DNA from 2 places in the Pseudogulbenkiania sp. FW507-F1 genome. Region 2 is predicted to be linked to the other one. Evidence: predicted binding sites of a transcription regulator. Region 2 holds the regulator's gene; the other holds the start of a gene.
What was found. Region 2 encodes HrcA, which represses chaperone genes, less so after heat shock. Its sites were predicted from a motif close to ATTAGCACTCGNNNNNNNCGAGTGCTAAT; they were not measured.
Positions count from the first base shown of each region.

Region 1 (4,303 bases), on a different contig from region 2:
TTCGTTCTTCCAGAAATAGCCGTGATGCACCAGGATGGCGTCGGCCTGCTGCGAGATGGCCACATCGAGCAGCGCCTGCGACGCGGTCACGCCGGTGACGATGGTACGCACCTCGGCCCTGCCCTCCACCTGTAGCCCGTTGGGGGCATAGTCCTTGAAACGCCAGGGCTCCAGTTGCGCGTCGAGTACGCGCTGCAATTCGCTCAGTTGCATGAGTCTCTCCCGATGATCGATGGGCGGATTGTGCCAGAAAGCGGGCGCCCAGATGACCTTCGGCCAACCTTGCCAAGGTTGGCCGAAGAAAAAGAAAAACCCCGCAAAGTTTGCGGGGTTTTTCGGCAGGTCGGCACAATGCGCTTCACAGCGATTGCGCCCTAACCTGGTTGGCTTACATCATGCCGTCCATGCCCATGCCGCCCATGCCGCCCATCGGAGCAGCCGGCTTGTCTTCCGGCAGTTCGGCGATCATGCAGTCGGTGGTCAGCATCAGACCGGAAACCGAAGCCGCGTGTTGCAGAGCGGTACGGGTCACCTTAGCCGGATCCAACACACCCATCTCGATCATGTCGCCGTACTCGCCGCTGGCAGCGTTGTAACCGAAGTTACCCTTGCCTTCCAGCACCTTGTTCACAACAACCGACGGCTCGTCGCCGGCGTTCTGAACGATCTGGCGCAGCGGGGCTTCGATGGCCTTCAGCACGATCTTGACGCCGGCGTCCTGATCGACATTGTCGGTCACCAGCGACTCCAGGGTAGCGCGAGCGCGCAGGATGGCCACGCCACCGCCAGGCACCACGCCTTCTTCCACGGCAGCACGGGTCGCATGCAGCGCGTCTTCGACACGGGCCTTCTTCTCTTTCATTTCCACTTCGGTAGCGGCACCAACCTTGATCACGGCAACGCCGCCGGCCAGCTTGGCCACGCGCTCTTGCAGTTTTTCACGGTCATAGTCGGAAGTGGCTTCTTCGATCTGGCGGCGGATTTCGCCAACGCGAGCCTGGATGGCAGCGTGCTCGCCGACACCGTCGATGATGATGGTGTTTTCCTTGCCCACTTCGATACGCTTGGCTTGGCCCAGCATGTCGAGGGTGACTTTCTCCAGGGTCAGACCCACTTCTTCGGCGATCACGGTACCGCCGGTCAGAGTAGCGATGTCCTGCAGCATGGCCTTGCGGCGATCGCCGAAGCCCGGAGCCTTGACTGCCACCACTTTCAGGATGCCGCGGATGGTGTTCACCACCAGCGTGGCCAGCGCTTCGCCTTCGACGTCTTCGGCAATGATCAGCAGCGGGCGGCTGGCCTTGGCGACTTGCTCCAGCACCGGCAGCAGATCACGGATGTTGGAGATTTTCTTGTCGAACAGCAGCACGAACGGGTTGTCCAGTGCGGCGATCTGCTTTTCCTGGTTGTTGATGAAGTACGGGGACAGGTAGCCGCGGTCGAACTGCATGCCTTCCACCACGTCCAGCTCGTTGCTCAGCGACTTGCCGTCTTCAACGGTGATCACGCCTTCCTTGCCCACTTTTTCCATGGCGTCGGCGATGATCTGGCCGATATCCAGGTCGGAGTTGGCGGAGATCGAACCCACCTGGGCGATTTCCTTGGAGGTGGTGCACGGCTTGGCGATCTTGGCCAGTTCACCCACCAGGGCCACCACGGCCTTGTCGATGCCGCGCTTCAGGTCCATCGGGTTCATGCCGGCGGCAACAAACTTCATGCCTTCCTGCACGATGGCTTGCGCCAGCACGGTTGCGGTGGTGGTACCGTCACCGGCCACGTCGGAGGTCTTGGAAGCCACTTCCTTGACCATCTGGGCGCCCATGTTCTCGAACTTGTCCTTCAGTTCGATTTCCTTGGCCACGGACACACCGTCCTTGGTGATGGTCGGCGCGCCGAAGGAGCGATCCAGCACCACGTTGCGGCCTTTCGGGCCCAGGGTCACTTTAACGGCGTCGGCCAGAATGTTGACACCGTTGACCATCTTGGCACGAGCGGAATCACCGAATTTTACGTCTTTAGCAGCCATTCTTTACTTCTCCAGAATCTGATTCAGTCGGTTGTGGGGACGGATTACTCAACGATGCCCATAACGTCTTCCTCGCGCATCACGAGGACTTCATCGCCATCGACCTTGACGGTCTGGCCGGAGTACTTGCCGAAGATCACTTTGTCGCCGACCTTCAGCTCCAGCGGACGGCGCTCGCCGTTTTCCAGAATCTTGCCGTTGCCCACGGCGATCACTTCGCCCATGTCCGGCTTCTCGGCAGCCGCACCCGGCAGAACGATACCGGAAGCCGTCTTTTCTTCCGCCTCGAGGCGCTTGATTACAACACGGTCGTGCAAAGGACGAATTGCCATTGTTCTCTCCTGTTAGCAGTGGCTGGTGAGAATGAAAAATCAATCAAATCAGCAAATTGGCCCGGCGCATTAGCACTCGGGGCTTGCGAGTGCTAATGATAGGGACGGGGCAAGAGGTTTTCAAGAGAGGGGACCGTCAAAAAATTTTCTATCGATTCTGCTTATACGATAGCGCCGCCGACCTCTCCTTACCGAGTGCGGGGCGGTAAAGCACCATCCAGCGCGGAGACCTGAACCGGATGATCATGCGATACAGGTACAGGTACGTCAGCACAAACACACCCACACACACCATCAAGACCGTGGTGTTGTTCCAGAACAGCATCGCAGGTGCGACCGACAAGGACGACAATGCCCACAGATAGGGAGAAGTCATGCTGTTTCGACGGGTCAGATGGCGCGCCTCCTTCGAACCCACCATCCAACGTACCAAGCGTTTGTAGATCATCTGATGCAAGTGCAAGGCATCGGGGTAGCCTACCGAGCGCCCCTGCAGGAATTTCCGGCGATAGATCGAGAAAACTGTTTCGAATACGGGGTAAATTACCAGCAGCAGCGGAAACCACGGCGAGACTTCCGTGTGCCTAGCCACCAGCAACACTGATAGCTCCGCGATCAGAAAGCCAATCAGGTACGCCCCCCCATCGCCGGCAAAGAGCAACCCTCGCGGGAAGTTCCATACCAAAAAGCCCAGCACCGCCCCCGTCGCAGCAAAACACAGCCCCATGATCTGCGGGTCGCGAACCTTGAACGCCACATAGGCTAAAGCCATGAAAATGAACACCGACACCATCCCAGCAAGACCGTTGTAGCCATCGATGATATTGATGGCATGGGCCACACCACCAACGGCAAACATAGTGAACAGCAGCGAAATGGCCCAGTGGTAACGCAAAAGCTGATCCACACCAAGCACATCCAGCCGCAACAAGCCGGCATTCAGCAACCAGAACCCCATGCCTGCCGCCACGAACGTAGCCAGCAGTCGAGGCAGCGGGCCAACCCTCTTGGTCAAATCTTCGGCCAGCCCAGCCGCAAAGGCAGGCAGCGCAGCGACAATAAGTACAAGGCTTAGATACTCTCCCGTCGATAAGGCAAGAATCAGTGCTCCTACCCCCAGTCCAGCCATGACAGGCACTCCGCCTATGCGGGGAACGGGGGTCGCATGGAATTTCTGTACCCCGCCAAGGTCATGATCAGAGGAAAAACGATCATGCAGATGACGAAAGCGGACCAACAATACAGCGACAATAAAGGAGCAAAACAGCGCCCCAAGAAGAATGAGAAGCATGCCAGATTCGATCAGGTAAGGGATTTGGATAACCCAAAGGCCCTGGATGGCTACGGACAGGAAAAACAGATTGTACCAACCAGGCTGCTACCGTAACAACGCTAGTCTCGCTCAAACCCATTCAAACCACATCATGCAATGATCCTAATTTAAGGGGTAGAGCATCACTATCGTTACATGCGAAAATCTCAAATCATTCTGTGCTGACAGTCTGCAAACAAGCGACCACCTTTTGTTTACTGCAGCTAACCATATTGGCATAGCAATACCAAACCAACTTCAAGAATGCAGCATTCATGATCCTTGTTACTGGCGGCGCCGGTTTTATCGGTGGTAACTTCGTACTCGACTGGCTCGCAGGCACCCAAGAGCCAGTGATCAACCTCGACAAGCTGACCTATGCCGGCAATCTCGACACCCTGGTACTGCTCAAGGGAGATCCACGCCATCTGTTCGTACATGGCGATATCAGCGACCGAGAACTCGTCACACGGCTACTGACAGAACACTGCCCTCGTGCCGTGATCAATTTTGCTGCCGAATCGCACGTCGACCGCTCTATCAGTGGGCCAGGAGAGTTCATCCAGACCAACGTAGTCGGCACGTTCAACCTGCTTGAGACCGTCCGTGGCTACTGGAACGATCTGACTACTG
Region 1 is NZ_JBYSWM010000001.1:118,143-122,445, forward strand. It holds gene AC3WG5_RS00610 (Nif3-like dinuclear metal center hexameric protein) at 1-213, opposite strand, end outside; gene groL (chaperonin GroEL) at 389-2,026, opposite strand; gene groES (co-chaperone GroES) at 2,071-2,358, opposite strand; gene AC3WG5_RS00625 (MraY family glycosyltransferase) at 2,507-3,487, opposite strand; gene AC3WG5_RS00630 (hypothetical protein) at 3,524-3,745, shown strand; gene rfbB (dTDP-glucose 4,6-dehydratase) at 3,946-4,303, shown strand, end outside.
Region 1: a site for HrcA is predicted at 2,427-2,455, ahead of groES (co-chaperone GroES). Genes of this name have one in related genera too.

Region 2 (4,303 bases):
GGATGCACCGTGACGCACAGCCGCGCACCGCGCTGCAGCTTGCCGTGCAGGCCGACGATGAACGGGTTCCAGTATGGATAGCTGGGCCAGTCGGTGAGCACCTGCCAGATCTGGTCGGGGCTGGCCTGGATGTCGATACGGCTGTCGATGGTCTTGATTGGCATCGCCCTAATCCTCCGCGTCGGTAAAGTCCTCGTCCACCGTTCCTTGCAGCACCCGGCGGATCACGTCCATCGGGAAGCCGCGCGTGGCGAGAAACCGCATTTGCTTCATCTTGTCCTGGGGCGTGGCGGGCGGCGTGCCGAACTTGCGCTGCCACAGCGAGAGCGCCACGGCCGTGTCGTCCTGCTGCGCCAGCGCCGTCTCGATCGCTTCCCGGTCCAGCCCTTTTTCTCGCATCGCCTGGGCGATGCGGCGGCTGCCGTACTTGCGGCCCTTGACGTCGGCAAACTGCTCGGCAAAACGGTGGTCGGATTGCCAGCCGTTGGCCGCCAGCTCGTCGAGCAGGGTGACCAGCTGTTCTGCGCTCTCGGCAAACGGCGCGAGCCGCCGCTCCAGTTCCCGGCGCGAATATTCGCGCCGGGAGAGGAGGTCGACGGCCCGCGCTTTCAGGCTTTTCGTCATGCGCCGGATCAGAACATGCCGTCAGCCAGCTCTTCCTCTTCCGGCTGGCCTTCGGTGATGGCGACATTGATGCCGACCGCCTCGCGAATCTTGCCTTCGATCTCGCGCGCGATGGCCGGGTTGTCCTTCAGCCACAGACGGGTGTTGTCCTTGCCCTGGCCGATCTTCTGGCCGTTGTAGCTGTACCAGGCGCCGGATTTCTCGACGAAGCCATGCTCCACGCCCAGCTCGACGATTTCGCCCTCGCGCGAGATGCCTTCGCCGTACAGGATGTCGAAGCCGGCCTGACGGAACGGCGGCGATACCTTGTTCTTGACCACTTTGACGCGGGTCTCGTTACCGATGATTTCCTCGCCCTTCTTGATGCCGCCGATACGACGGATGTCGAGGCGCACCGAGGCGTAGAACTTCAGCGCGTTGCCGCCGGTGGTGGTTTCCGGGCTGCCGAACATCACGCCGATCTTCATGCGGATCTGGTTGATGAAGATCACCAGGGTGTTGGTGCGCTTGATATTGCCGGTCAGCTTGCGCAGCGCCTGGCTCATCAGGCGGGCGTGCAGGCCGACGTGGTTGTCGCCCATTTCGCCTTCGATTTCGGCCTTCGGCACCAGGGCCGCCACCGAGTCGACCACGATCACGTCGACGCCGCTGGAACGCACCAGCATGTCACAGATTTCCAGCGCCTGTTCGCCGGTGTCCGGCTGCGAGATCAGCAGGTCTTCGACGTTGACGCCGAGTTTCTGGGCGTAGGTCGGGTCGAGCGCGTTTTCCGCATCGATGTAGGCGCAGGTGCCGCCCAGTTTCTGCGCTTCGGCCACCACCTGCAGACACAGCGTGGTCTTGCCGGACGATTCCGGGCCGTAGATTTCCACCACGCGACCGCGCGGCAGGCCGCCCACGCCCAGCGCCAGATCGAGACCGAGCGAGCCGGTGCTGATCACCTGCAGATTTTCGGTGATCTGGTTGTCGCTCATGCGCATGATCGAACCCTTGCCGAACTGCTTCTCAATCTGGGCAAGGGCCGCGGCCAGGGCCTTGCTCTTGTCTTCGGAACGCTCCGCCATGCTGTCTCCAAAAATCGGGTTTGATAAACGTACCGCCGGATTATCGCACAAAGCCCATGGCGCTCAAACGCGGGCATGCGCGCGCCGGCCAAGCGCGATCTGCCGTGAGGCGCTTGAAATGCCGGGGAATGCAGCCACTTCTCACTCCACGGGGGACGTGTAAAATGATTGGCATGCTGAACGAACGCGCGCAACGCCTGCTGAAAGCTCTGGTCGAGCGCTACATCGCCGACGGGCAGCCGGTCGGTTCCCGCACGCTGGCCATGGTGGCGGGGCTGGACCTGTCCCCGGCCTCGATTCGTAACGTGCTGGCCGATCTCGAAGAGATGGGCCTGGTTGCCTCGCCGCACACCTCGGCCGGCCGTATACCGACCGCCAAGGGCTACCGCCTGTTCGTCGACCGGATGCTGACCATCCGGCCGCTGGAAGAGGGCACGCTGCACGAGCTGGAGCACAGCCTGCAGCCGGACAGCCCGCAGCGCATCGCCCAGTCGGCCTCGTCGCTGCTGTCGGATCTCACCCATTTCGCCGGCGTGGTGATCACCCCGCAGCGCCTCGACGTGGCCTTCCGCCAGGTCGAGTTCCTGCGCCTATCGGAGCGGCGCATCCTGCTGATCCTGGTGACCATGGACGGCGACGTGCAGAATCACCTGCTCAATCCGTTGCGCGACTACTCCCCGACCGAGCTGATCGAGGCCGCCAACTTCCTCAACCAGCACTACGCCGGCCAGGGCTTGACCAGCATCGCGCAGCGCATGGAGAGCGAGCTGCACCAGCTGAAGGGGGATATCACCGAGCTGATGGCGGCGGCGATCCGCTTCGGCCAGAGCGCGATGAGCGACGCGCCGGCCTCGGTGGTGATCGCCGGCGGTACCAACCTGCTGAACGTCAGCGATCTCTCCGACGACCTGACGCGGTTGCGCGAGTTGTTCGAGACCTTCGAGCGCAAGACCGAGCTGCTGGAGCTGCTCAACCAGAGCCGCAACGCGCAGGGGGTCAATATTTTCATCGGCGAGGAGTCGGGGGTGGTGACGCTGGGCGAGTGCTCGATCGTGACCGCGCCTTACTGCATCAATGGCCAGGTGGTGGGCACGCTCGGCGTGGTGGGCCCGACCCGCATGGCCTACGAGCGCGTCATTCCCATCGTGGACATTACCTCGCGCCTGGTATCGAGCGCGCTGTCCTATCAATAAACCCAGTCGGTCGGCGTGGTGCCGGCGGATGCCTTACCGGAACGCCCTGATGAAACTCCTTACCTGCCTGGCTGCCGCCACGCTCGCCCTGACCAGCTCGCTGGCGCTGGCCGACGCGGCGTTTCTCGCCCGGCCCGACGTGCAACGCTATATCGACGAGCAGGTGGCCAGCGGCCAGTTCGACCGCCCCGAGCTGGAGGCAGTGTTCGCCAACGTCGAAACCAAGCCCAACATCCTGCAGATACTCGACCGCCCGGCCACCTCGCGGCCGTGGTACCAGTTCCGTCCGGCCTTCTTCAACGATCGCCTGATCGACGGCGGCGTGTCGTTCTGGAAGGACAACGCGGCTACGCTGGAGCGGGCCGAGGCGACCTTCGGCGTGGCGCCGGAGGTGGTGGTGGCGATCATCGGCATCGAGACCGGCTACGGCCGCAGCACCGGCAGTTTCCGCGTGGTGGATGCCCTGTCGACCATCGGTTTCGATTACCCGCGCCGCGCCGAGTATTTCCGCGGCGAACTCACCGAGTTCCTGCGCCTGGCCAAGGAAGAAGGCAAGAATCCGCTGCTCTTGAAAGGCTCCTACGCCGGCGCCATGGGCTGGCCGCAGTTCATGCCGTCGAGCTACCGCAAGTGGGCGGTAGACTTCGACGGCGACGGCCATCGCGATATCTGGGGCAGCGTGCCGGACGTGATCGGCAGCGTGGCGCATTACTTCCAGCTGCACGGCTGGCGCCACGGCGACGACGTGATCCTGCCGGCCAGCGTGCAGCCGGGGGCGCAGGTCGATCAGCTGGTGGCCGACAAGTTCAACCTGCACTATACCGTGGGCGAGCTGAAGCAGATGGGGGTGCAGCCGGAGGCGCCGGTGGGCGACCAGGTGCCGGCGGTGCTGGTGCCGCTGGAAACCGCGCCCGGCGTGACCGAATACTGGCTCGGTCTGAACAACTTCTACGTCATCACCCGCTACAACAAGAGCACCCTGTACGCCAAAGCGGCGCAGGAGGTGGCAGCCGCCATCCGCGAGCGTTATCTGGCGCAGCAGTTCCTCGGCCAGCAGCCGGTTTCGACACCGGCGCCGTGACGTCGGGCGGCGACGAAAAGGGTCGCCTTGCCTGCCAATTGGAATTAGAATCCGCCACCATGACTTATCAAGTGCTTGCCCGCAAATGGCGCCCGAAACGCTTTGCCGACCTGGTCGGTCAGGAGCACGTGGTGCGCGCCCTGACCAACGCCCTGGCCGGTGAGCGGCTGCATCACGCCTACCTGCTGACCGGCACGCGCGGCGTGGGCAAGACCACCATCGCCCGGATTCTGGCCAAGAGCCTCAACTGCGAGGTCGGTGTCGGCGCCGAGCCGTGCGGCGAGTGTTCCGCCTGTCGCCAGATCGACGCCGGCCGCTTCGTCGACCTCTTGGAGATCGAC
Region 2 is NZ_JBYSWM010000002.1:72,712-77,014, reverse strand. It holds gene AC3WG5_RS01845 (SRPBCC domain-containing protein) at 1-164, opposite strand, end outside; gene recX (recombination regulator RecX) at 169-624, opposite strand; gene recA (recombinase RecA) at 633-1,688, opposite strand; gene hrcA (heat-inducible transcriptional repressor HrcA) at 1,862-2,881, shown strand; gene mltB (lytic murein transglycosylase B) at 2,931-3,962, shown strand; gene dnaX (DNA polymerase III subunit gamma/tau) at 4,022-4,303, shown strand, end outside.